Regions from separate parts of the Rhizobium sp. CF142 genome, predicted to be linked through region 2. Evidence: predicted binding sites of a transcription regulator. Region 2 holds the regulator's gene; the other holds the start of a gene.
What was found. The regulator LexA, encoded in region 2, represses DNA repair genes until DNA is damaged. The targets are predictions, from matches to a motif close to TGTTCNNNNTGTGTTCNG.
Positions count from the first base shown of each region.

Region 1: the regulator LexA is predicted to act here: its motif matches at 3,097-3,114, upstream of PMI11_RS38245 (ImuA family protein).

Region 1 is NZ_AJWE01000115.1:40,885-46,653, forward strand. It holds gene leuD (3-isopropylmalate dehydratase small subunit) at 1-412, opposite strand, end outside; gene PMI11_RS29725 (VOC family protein) at 548-967, opposite strand; gene PMI11_RS29730 (hypothetical protein) at 1,077-1,307, opposite strand; gene PMI11_RS29735 (HpcH/HpaI aldolase/citrate lyase family protein) at 1,421-2,326, shown strand; gene PMI11_RS29740 (DUF1737 domain-containing protein) at 2,326-2,532, shown strand; gene PMI11_RS29745 (metallopeptidase family protein) at 2,535-2,972, opposite strand; gene PMI11_RS38245 (ImuA family protein) at 3,135-4,079, shown strand; gene PMI11_RS29755 (Y-family DNA polymerase) at 4,015-5,538, shown strand; gene PMI11_RS29760 (error-prone DNA polymerase) at 5,535-5,769, shown strand, end outside.
Region 2 is NZ_AJWE01000104.1:16,024-21,792, forward strand. It holds gene PMI11_RS24190 (ComEC/Rec2 family competence protein) at 1-791, shown strand, start outside; gene lexA (transcriptional repressor LexA) at 772-1,497, opposite strand; gene PMI11_RS24200 (VOC family protein) at 1,693-2,580, shown strand; gene kdsA (3-deoxy-8-phosphooctulonate synthase) at 2,577-3,425, shown strand; gene PMI11_RS24210 (methyl-accepting chemotaxis protein) at 3,439-5,250, opposite strand; gene eno (phosphopyruvate hydratase) at 5,730-5,769, shown strand, end outside.

The DNA of each region.
Region 1 (5,769 bases), on a different contig from region 2:
TGGAGCCGCGCTCGGCGTCGTCCATCAGCTTGTCGAGGTCTTCGTGGCTGACCTTGATCGGCAGGATGCCGTTCTTGAAGCAGTTATTATAGAAGATGTCGGCGAAGCTGGTGGAGATCACGCAGCGGATGCCGAAATCGAGCAGCGCCCATGGGGCGTGTTCACGCGAGGAGCCGCAGCCGAAATTGTCACCGGCAACCAGGATCTTTGCCTCGCGGTAAGCCGGCTTGTTCAGCACGAAATCAGGGTTTTCGGAGCCGTCTTCGTTGTAGCGGGCTTCGGCAAAAAGGCCCTTGCCAAGGCCTGTGCGCTTGATGGTCTTCAGATAGTCCTTCGGAATGATCATGTCGGTGTCGATGTTGACGACCGGCAGAGGGGCTGCAACGCCCGTGAGCTTCACGAATTTATCCATGACCCATGCTCCATTTCAGCAAAACGTACTTTCTGATTTTGCATCTATTCCAGTTTCCCACCGAAATGAAGAAGAATCTTTCGTTGACGGAGGCCACGCGGTGTTTCGCGCAGCCTGCCGATTGCGTGTGTCCTTTTATTTGGACGGTGCGTTCAAGCCCCAGAGCACGCCGAACGGATCACGAAGCTGGCCGTAACGGTCACCCCAGAACATCAGTTCGACCGGCATGACGACTTCGGCGCCTGCAGCCACTGCGCGGTCCCACCAGAAATCGATATCGTCGATCACCAGCTGGATGGCGAAGCCCTCATGGCCTTTGAAGGGATGGCCATATTCCGGATAGGCATCCGACAGCATGAGCGAGCTGCCATTGATATAGAGATGTACATGCATCGTGCGGCCACTTTCATCGGGCGGCACGATATAGGCCTGTTCGGCGCCGAAAGCCTTCTTGTAGAATTCCGCAGCCTTTGCCGCGCCATCGACCGTCAGATAGGGAAGCAGGCCATTCTTGACCGGCGGCATCTTGGTCTGGTTGCTCTCCATCGCGTCCATGCTCGTCCTCCATTCGTTTTTGAAGTGCCGGCTGAATGCCTGGCTGCTTCAAGGACGTAGCATGGGAACGCGAGCCGACAATGTCGGTCGAAATTTTCAGAGAAAATGATCAGAGATCGATGATCGTGCCGCGGCCGTCGTTCCAGATGCGCATCTCGCGCTTACCATCGGCGCGGGCGCGAACGGGAGCGGGCTTCATCTTCATCGAAAGGGCGCGGCCGACCATGAGCACGGTCAGGATGCCGCCAACGGCGAGCGTGACCGAGAAGGTGAGAAGCAGCATGGCCACGAAAACGGTGGCGCCGGCAAGCATGAAGAAGATGGAGCGAATGTTCTGCATTGGTTTGAAACCTTTCTACGGAAAGGAATGTGGTCCTTCTTTTTCCTCTCTGCAAGCCAAGCGTGGCTTTTTGTTGTCTTGCCGGGCTTTGCGAAGCTTGGCACTAATGGTCCATGAGCCGAACACCACCTCTTCGTTCCCTGCGTCTGCGCCGCTCGGTGCTGAGCGTACCCGCTATCAATGCGCGTGCGCTTGAAAAGACCCATTCCCTTGATTGCGATGCGGTTATTCTCGATCTGGAGGATTCCGTCGCGCCCGAGAAGAAGGTGGAAGCGCGCGACAATCTGAAGGCCTTTTTTGCCGGGCCGCCGCTTGAGGGCAAGGAAAGGATCATCCGTATCAATTCTTTGTCATCCGGATTCGGGCTGGCGGATTTGGAACTGGTCAAGGCGCTTTCGCCCGATGCCGTTCTGCTTCCAAAGGTGGATGAGCCACAGGATGTAATGGCTGTCAGCGATCTGCTTGCCGAGGCCTATGCGCTGGAGGAGTTGCGCATCTGGGCGATGATCGAGACGCCGCGTGGCGTGCTGAATGCCGCAGCGATCGCCGAATCCGGCCGCACGCCGGGATCGCGGCTCGATTGCCTCGTCGTCGGCCTCAACGACCTGCGCAAGGAAACGGGCGTCTTGCCGCAGCCGGGGCGGACCTATCTCGTGCCCTGGCTGATGCAGGTTATTCTGGCAGTGAAGGCTTACGGGCTTGATGCGCTCGACAGCGTGTTCAACGATTTTCGGGATGGCGATGGCTTCAATGCCGAATGCGGTCAGGGCCGCGCCATGGGTTTTGCTGGCAAGATGCTGATCCATCCGGCGCAGATCGCAGCCGCTAACACGCATTTCGGGCCTGACGCGGAGGAGATTGCGGAGGCGGAAGCCATCATTGCCGCTTTCGCTGATCCGGCGACCGAGGGGCTCAACGTCATCAATGCGAACGGGCGGATGATCGAGCGACTGCATCTTGTCCAGGCCGAAGCTCTGGTCCATAAAGCGCACCTGATTTCTGCAAGAAAGCCCGCCTGATGAAACTCTACCGCTTCCTGACCGGCCCCGACGACGCCTCCTTCTGCCACAAGGTAACAGCGGCGCTGAACAAGGGCTGGTCGCTGTCCGGCTCCCCGACCTATGGCTTCAATGCTGCGACCGGCCAGATGCAGTGCGGCCAAGCCGTCGTCAAGGAGGTCGAGGGCAAGGATTATCACCCGGACATGAAGCTGTCTGAGCAATAAGCTTAACGCTCTGCCGCCTCTTCGGCGCTCGCCTCGATGCGCTCCATGTCATCGTCGCTGAGGCCGAAGTGGTGGCCGATCTCATGGATCAGCACATGGGTGATGATGTCACCCAGCGTTTCGTCGTTTTCGGCCCAGTAATCGAGGATCGGACGGCGATAGAGGCGGATGCGGTTCGGCATCTCGCCGGTTTCCACGGTAAAGCGCTCCGAAATGCCACGGCCCTCGAAAAGGCCGAGCAGGTCAAAGGGTGTTTCCAGCGCCATATCTTCAAAAACTTCGTCGTCGGGGAAGTCTTCGATTTCGATGGTCAGATTGGTCGTCAGCTTGCGAAATTCGTCCGGCAGATGGCTGTAGGCCTCCATTGCCAGCGACTCGAAGGTGCTGATCGTCGGCGCATGGCGGTCCCGCCAATCATCGCTCCGGTCTACGTGGGCCATGAATATTCCTTCCTTTGCCGGCCCATATAGAACCTTTATCGCCGATTTTCGAGTGCGGAATCAAAGGCAGGAATAAATTCTTATGAAATGATCATTGACTCTTCATTAGAGCTCTGGAATCTATAAGAACATAACAGGAACAAGACGAATGGAGAGAACGCCATGGCGCAGACCGCCCTGGCGCGCGAGCGGCTTTTTGCGCTCCGCGAAACCATTGCCCGACTGGAGGGAAAACCCGCGCCGGCGCTTGCCGCGGCGGAACGGGAAGCCCTGGCGGAAGGACGCGAGAGGCGGCAGGAGCGTATTCTGTCACGCTTGCCTTTCGGTGTGGAACCGTTTGATGACGCCTTGGAAGGCGGCCTTCAGCTCGATGCGATTACCGAATTCCGCGCGGCGAGTTCCGGTGATGCAGGGGCGGCAAGCGGTCTGGCGATGGCCATTGCGGCGCGACTGCAGAAGCAGGAGGAGGATACCGGCCGGCTGCTGCCGCTGCTCTGGATCGGTGATGCCGTCGGCACACTGGAGGCGGGTCGTCCCTATGCTCCGGGGCTGAAGGATTTCGGGCTGAAGCCGGAAAGGTTTTTCCATGCCGCGCCGCGCAAGCTGGAGGATGCACTCTGGCTGGCGGAAGCGGCCATCGAAAGTGCTGCCTTCTCGGCCGTCGTCTTCGAAGTGCGCGGCAATCCCCTGCATTTCGGCCTGACCGAAAGCCGCCGGCTCAGTCTCAGGGCACGCGCCGTCCGCCGTCCGCTCTTTCTCGTCCGCCAGGCCGGGGAGGAGGAGGCGAGCAGTGCTGCCTTCCGCCTGCATGTCGAACCGGCTCCGTCGGATCTGCGGCCGCTGCCGGACGGATCAAAACTTTCCGGCAGCATCGGCAATCCGATTTTCCGTCTCACGCTGGAGAAGAGCCGCAATCCGGCCCCGCTCTCCTTTCTTCTGGAGTGGAACCCTCATGAACGCGAATTTCTCCCTGTCGACGAACCAAGCTTCGCTCGTCCTCCAGGCGAACAGTCAGCGCATTCTGGCGCTCAGTTTTCCGCATTTGCCAACGGACCGCATCGCCCGCAAGCGATGGGGGCTGTCCTGGCGTTCGAAAGGGCGTCCTGAGAAGCCGCCGATCGTCTGTTCCGGCAAGCTCAACAATGCCATGCGGCTGACGGCGCTGGACGAATTCGCCGAAAAGCTGGGCTTGCGGAAAGAGCAGGGCGTTGCCGAAGCGCGCGCCATGTATCCGGCGCTCGATGTCGTGGAAGAGGATCCTGCAGCCGATCGTCGTCTGCTGGAGGCGATTGCCGACTGGTGCGACCGCTATACGCCGATGGTGGCGCTCGACGGCAAGGACGGTCTGTTTCTCGACATTACCGGTTGCGCTCATCTCTTCGGCGGTGAGAGGGCGGTTCTCAAAGATATCCTGGCGCGGCTCTTCCATATGGGGCTCGATGCGCGCGGTGCGATCTCCTCGTCGCCAGGTCTGTCCTGGGCCGTTTCCCGCTTCGGGCAGGGCGGCGTCGTGGACGACGAGGAGACGGAGCGTATGCTGATGCCGCTGCCCGTCGCGGCCTTGCGGCTGGAAGGCCAGACTGTCGATGCTCTTAGGAAGCTCGGTCTCAAATATGTCGGCGATGTCATCCATGCGCCGCGGGCGCCGCTGACCCGCCGCTTCGGGCCGACATTGCTTCTGCGCCTTGATCAAGCACGGGGTCGCGAGGAAGAGCCGGTCTCGCCTCGGCGCCCCGTCGCCAGTCTCTCGTCCGAACGCCGTCTGGTCGAGCCGATCGGCACGGAAGAGCAGATCCTTGCCGTTACCGGACAGGTCGCCGTGTCGCTGAAACCATCTCTGGAAGCGCGCGGTGCCGGTGGGCGGGTGTTTGAACTGGTGCTGTTCCGTGTCGATGGCAGGGTGTTCCGTATCTCCGTCGGTGCCTCACGGCCGCTTCGCGAACCGAAGCTCATTGCCGGGCTGTTTTCCGAGCGGCTGCAGGTCATCTATGACGATATCGATGCCGGCTATGGCTTCGAGATCCTGCGCCTGAATGTGCTGCGGCATGACCCATTCAACGAGGCGCAGGGTGATTTCGAGGGCGACCGGCAGGGGGAGATCTCGCTTTCGAGTTTTGTCGACCGTGTCGCCGCCCGACTTGGTCCGGACTGCCTGCAAAGCTTCCAGCTTCGCGAGAGCCATGTGCCGGAGCGCGCCGTGATCACTATACCGGCAATGGAGAGCCTTCCGGCACGGCGCAAGGCAGAGCAGGGCAATGCGTTGCCTTTTCGTGAGGAGCGGCCGCTGCGGCTTTTTGCAACGCCGGAGCCGGTCGAGGTCGCATTTGCCGAAGTGCCCGATGGTGCTCCGCAGACTTTCCGCTGGCGGCGCCTGCAGCATCAGGTGGCGAGGAGCGAAGGCCCTGAACGGATTGCCATGGAATGGTGGATCGATGGCGATGATGCCGAAGCGCGAGACTATTTCCGCATCGAGGATGAGGCCGGACATCGCTTCTGGATCTATCGCCGGGGTCTCTATGGTGAGAACCCTGATCCACGCTGGTTCATGCATGGGGTCTTCGCATGAGGCCCGAACCCGCATTTTTCGAGATTGGCGCGAAGACGAATTTCTCGTTCCTCGAAGGCGCTTCGAAGCCTGAAGAGATGGTCGTACAGGCCGCGTGCCTGAAGCTCGGCGGCCTCGGCATTGCGGACCGGAATTCGGTTGCCGGCGTGGTGCGAGCCCATGCGCAGGCAGAGCAGCTTGAGGAGAGATACAAGAACAGAGATGAAATTCTGGCCCAGGCGAAGAAGGAGG
Region 2 (5,769 bases):
CAGTAGCGGGATGGGGTGGCAACATAGATATAGGTCGCTTGCCCGGTTGGTATTTCCCGACCGCCGTTTTCGGATTTCTGCTGCTGACCCTCCTCAGAACCCGGCTGCGGCACATGGGAACGGCAATTGTCGCGGTCTCAACGCTCGCTGTTGTGCTGCTTCCGTCGGAGGCGATGCCCGACATCGCCATCTCTGAAGATGGCGGCCTGGTCGCTATAATCGATGGAGAGGCGATGGCTTCGAACCGTGAAAAGCCGCCCGCCTTCATCTTCGAACAATGGCAGAGGGCACTTGCCGTCGAAGAGCATCAGAAGCCGGTTATGCTCCAGGCTGCCAAGGCGCCCACTGCGCCTGACGGCAAAAGACTGCAACTGTCACCCGATCAACGGAATGAAGCCAGAGAGGCAATGAGACAGGCAGTCGCCACTAGCCCGTCGTCACGTTTCTCCTGCCTGAAGGGCGCCTGGTGCACCACCTTGCTCGGCAATGGAAAGAAACTGACCGTCATCGACAATGCTGCCTATCTCGGGCCAGCCTGTGATACGGCTGATATTGTCGTGACCCCTGTCCGATTGCGCTTCGACCGTTGTCATTCCGGCGCGCTGCTCTTTACCGGCGAGACGCTGCGCAAGACAGGTTCTGTCGAACTTCGATTCACCGATAAGGGAGTTGAGGTCGCAACCGCATTCGACACATTGGGGCGACCCTGGATACGCCACCGCGCCTATGATTGGCGCAGCAACACATTCGCAGACGCTAATCTGTCGCCGGTCAGTGATAGCGGCGAATAAGACCGACGAGCTTGCCTTGGACCTTGACGCGATCCGGCGGGAAGATGCGGGTCTCGTAAGCGGGGTTTGCAGCCTCGAGCGCAATCGATGCGCCCTTGCGGCGGAAACGCTTGAGCGTTGCTTCCTCGTCATCGACGAGCGCGACGACAATATCGCCTGGATTGGCCGTGCTGCCATTGCGGATGATGACCGTGTCGCCATCGAAGATTCCGGCTTCGATCATCGAGTCGCCGCGAACTTCCAGCGCATAATGTTCACCGGAGCCGAGCATATCGGCGGGAACGGTGATGTCATGCGTATTGTTCTGGATTGCCGAGATCGGAACACCAGCGGCGATGCGGCCCATGACGGGAACGGAGACCGCATTGCCGTTATCGGCAGCAGGTGCCGGCTTTGCCGAGGCGGGAGGTGCCACGGGCTGGGGCTTGCCGAGGCTGCCCTCGATGACGCTCGGCGAAAAGCCGCGCCGAGGCTGCAGGCTCGGGCTGTAGGCTTCCGGCAGTTTGATGACTTCGAGCGCGCGCGCCCGGTTCGGAAGCCGGCGAATGAAGCCGCGTTCTTCGAGCGCCGTGATCAGCCGGTGGATACCGGATTTCGAGGCCAGATCCAGTGCGTCCTTCATCTCGTCGAAAGACGGTGGAACGCCCGACTCCTTCATCCTTTCATGAATGAAAAGAAGGAGTTCCTGTTGTTTGCGCGTGAGCATGGCGTCTCCCCAGTCTTGAAACAAATCCAGAACGGACACTATATGTTCCATATGTGTTCCGCAAGTAGCTAAATTTTCGTAAAACTTCTGTTCAATCTGTCGAGAATTTGATTTTTATCGCCCTTATGCCTGTCTGGCCTTGTTTCATGAGACTTGCTGAAGCACATCTCCTTGTCACTGCTGGGAGAAGAACCGATGAGCCAAGACACGCTTCCGATCGATCATCTCGTTTTGCCGGTTACCGATATCGACCTAGCCCGCGAAAGGCTGGGCAAGCTGGGCTTTACCGTCGCGCCCGATGCCCGCCATCCCTTCGGCACGGAGAATGCCTGCGTTTTCTTTGCCGACAAAACCTATCTTGAGCCGCTCGGTGTTGCGAGCGTCGAGGAGAGCGAGGTGACGGCACGTGAGGGCAATGTCTTCACGGCCCGCGATCAGGCTTTCCGCTTCCGCTGCGGCAGCGAGGGGCTGTCCGCCATCGCCTTCGCCACAGCGGATGCAAAGCACGAACATGCTCGATTCGTGAAGGGCAGCATCAGTGCCGGTTCTGTGCTGCAGTTCGAACGCCCTGTGAAAATGCCGGATGGCACGGAGAGCATTGCCGGCTTCCGGCTTGCCTTCGCTGCCGACCTCCGGGCACCGGATTTCTTTCTCTTCGCTGTCGAACGCATCAACCCGCTTCCCGCCGATCGCGGCGTGCTGGAGGCCCACGCCAATGGCGTGACAGGTATTGCCGAGATCGCGCTCGCAGCCTCCGAGCCGACAGCCTTCGGCGAGTTCCTTCGCTCGGCGGTAAAAGCAGCTTCTGCTGATGTCACGAGTTTCGGGCTGGACGTGCCCACCGGGAACGCAAAGATCAGCCTGATGACCCCGCAGGGGCTGGAGGCCTATTTCGATCTGGCGACGCCGGATATCGATCGCGGCCTGCGCGGCCGGGCAATCCTCTTTGCGGTTGGCGATCTGGCCGTGACAGAAGCGCATTTGGCTGCTAACGGGGTGACCTACACACGCAAGGGCAACCGTATTCTGGTGAAGCCCGCGCCCGGCCAGGGCGTGCTCTTCGCTTTCGAGGAAACATCATGAGCTCCACTACCAATTCCGTTGTGACGGTCGGCGAGGGCGCCGGCAAGGTCACCTTCTCCAATGCCGCACGCCTGTCGCTGATTGCCGGCGCTTGCGAAATGGAAAGCCGCGACCATGCGTTCATGGTTGCCGGCACGTTGAAGGAACTGTGCACCAAGCTCGGCATCGGGCTCGTCTATAAGACCTCCTTCGACAAGGCGAACCGCTCTTCCTTGTCGAGCAAACGCGGTGTCGGCCTTGAAAAGGGGCTGGAGGTTTTTGCCGATCTCAAGAAGGAACTCGGCATTCCGGTTCTGACCGACATCCACACTGAAGAACAATGCGCCGAAGTGGGCAAGGTCGTCGACATCCTGCAGATACCGGCCTTCCTGTCTCGTCAGACGGATCTCCTGGTGGCTGCGGCAAAGACCGGCCGCGTTATCAACGTCAAGAAGGGCCAGTTCCTGGCGCCTTGGGATATGAAGAACGTGCTCGGCAAGCTCAACCAGAGCGGCAATCCGAACATCTTGCTGTGCGAGCGCGGCGCTTCCTTCGGTTACAATACGCTGGTCTCCGACATGCGTTCCCTGCCGATCATGGCAGCAACGGGCGCACCCGTCATTTTCGACGCCACGCATTCAGTCCAGCAGCCTGGTGGGCAGGGGGAAACCTCCGGCGGAGAGCGGCAGTTCGTGGAGACGCTGGCCCGTGCAGCCGTGGCTGTCGGCGTCGCCGGTGTCTTTATCGAAACCCATCAGGACCCGGATAACGCGCCCTGTGACGGGCCGAACATGGTCTATCTCAAGGATATGCCACGGCTTCTCGAGAAGCTTCTCGCCTTCGACGCGATCGCCAAGGCCGCCTGAACGGCAGGCAGCATCAGGCTGCCGCGCGGGACTGGCGCCTTTCCTCCAGTGCGAAGCGGGAGAGCATGCGCCCGAGATGGGACGCCTCGTTGCCGAGATCCTGGCAGGCGGCGTTCGTCTCCTCGGCCATCGCCGCATTCTGCTGTGTCACCTGATCCATACGGTTGACGGCAGCGTTGACCTCGACGAGCGCGACCGACTGTTCCGAAGACGAGCGCACGATCGCTTCGATCAGCGCCGTCACCTGCAGCACCTGGCGGTCTATATCGCCGAGTGCCTCGCCGGTGCGGTTGACAAGTGCCACGCCCGCGGAAACCTGCCGCGACGACGTCTCGACGAGAAGCTTGATCTCCTTGGCGAGATTGGCGGAGCGGCCAGCGAGCTCGCGGACTTCCTGAGCGACGACGGCAAAGCCTTTCCCGGCGTCTCCGGCGCGTGCTGCCTCGACGCCTGCGTTGAGCGCCAAAAGATTGGTCTGAAAGGCGATCTCATCGATGGCGTTGATAATATCGCCGATCCTGACCGCTGATTCCTCGATTTTCTCCATCGCGGTAACCGCTTCGCGAACGATCTCGGCGGAATGCGCCGCACTCTCCTTCGTGGCCGACATCATCGCATTGGCTTCCTGGGCACGCTCCGAGGAGTTTTTCACCGTGACCGTGATCTGATCCAGCGCCGAAGCCGCCTGCTCGAGTGAGGTAGCCTGGCTCTCGGTGCGCTGTGCCAGATCATTGGTGCTGAGTGCGATTTCGCGCGAACTGTCGCCGACCGTATTCGTGGCGGCATAAATGTCCTTCATGGCATCGGAAAGAATGATGATACTGGTATTGAAGGTCTCGCGAAGCTTTTCATAAGTGTTGGCGAACTGCTCGTCGAGACGCACGGTCAGGTCGCCGCGTGAAAGACGCTCCAGGCCGGCGCTCAGGCTCTCGATGACGCGCTGACGCGTGGCATTCTCCACGCTCTTCGATGCGTCGAGTTCGGCATCGCGGCGCATCTGTGCCTGCCGTTCCTCGTCCTGGTGCGCGCGGATGGCGTTCCGTTCTTCCGCCGATTCGCGAAAGACCGTGACTGCACGCGCCATTTCTCCGATTTCGTCGGATCGTCTGACATAGGGAACTTCGCGGGAATAGTCGCCGTTTGCGAGGACCGCCATGTAGTCGCGCATCGCCGATAGCGGCACGATCGCGCGCCGGCGGAACGTGTAGAGCCCGGCAACGATGAGCACGAAGGAAAGCGCGGCGGCGGATAGTGTAACGGTGGAGAGCAGTTCCGTCTGTTCGGCAGCCTGCTTTTCGGCATCCGCCTGGAAGGCGTTTGCCATCGCCACGAGTTCGTTCACGGCCTTTTCGTGAACATGAAAATTCGTCGCAAGCTTGAGGAGCGCCGGTTCGACGGCGGCCTTGTCGCCCTTGAGGATTGCGGGCACCGCCTCCTCATCCATGACTTGCCAGAAGGCATCGCCCTTGACGAGAACATCACCGAGAAGCTTGCGCTTGAGATCGGCGCTGAGCGGCGTTTCTGACCAGTATTTGCGGCGGTCTTCATAAGCCGGCTTCAGAACCGTTCGGATGCGTTCGATATTGGCCGTTGCCGAGGCCGGTTGCTCGACGGCTTCGAGCGCGAGCATGTAGGGTTCGATGACATAGAGCGGCGGCGGGAGAATATCGGCGACGAGATCCTTGCCATAGATGATCTGTTTATACATCAGTCCGTTCACGCGAAGCAGGTTGAACGCGTAATTCTGCAAGCCGATGGAGGTCACCAGTCCGAGGATGACAACGGCACCGAAGATGGCAAGGCTGCGTGCAATATTGAGTTTCATCTGTGCCTCATATGAGATGCCGCCAAGAGAGTCGATAAAATCCCGTAATGGTTGTTTTTTGAGGGAAACCGCAGTTGTTCGTCTCAGCCGTTACTCATTTTCCTGAGCGGCCGGAACGACTGACTTTGAGGGTCTCGCCCAAGCATCTAAAATTAAGTGAGGATGGTTACCGAAGGCTGAAATCAAAGGGCGGGAAGCCGTCCAAAATTGGGGCTGTTGCAGGAATTTTCAGCCGTGGGTTGCTGCCGACGGCGGCGGCTTGCCAACATTCTGCCCGGATAAACAGTTTATCGTTTTTCGATGGGTGGGATATGCTGACCGTCGATTGACTGCCGTTCCCTTCAAAACCCTGACATGATTGTGCTATAGGCCACGTCTGATGCGCTGCCTGAGTGTGCAAAATTGCGGCATTGTAATTTGCGCACCTTCGATTAAGACGGTTTCAAACGATTTATCCACCCACCGAGCAGGAAAAAACCATGACTGCAATTACCGATATCATCGCCCGCGAGATTCTCG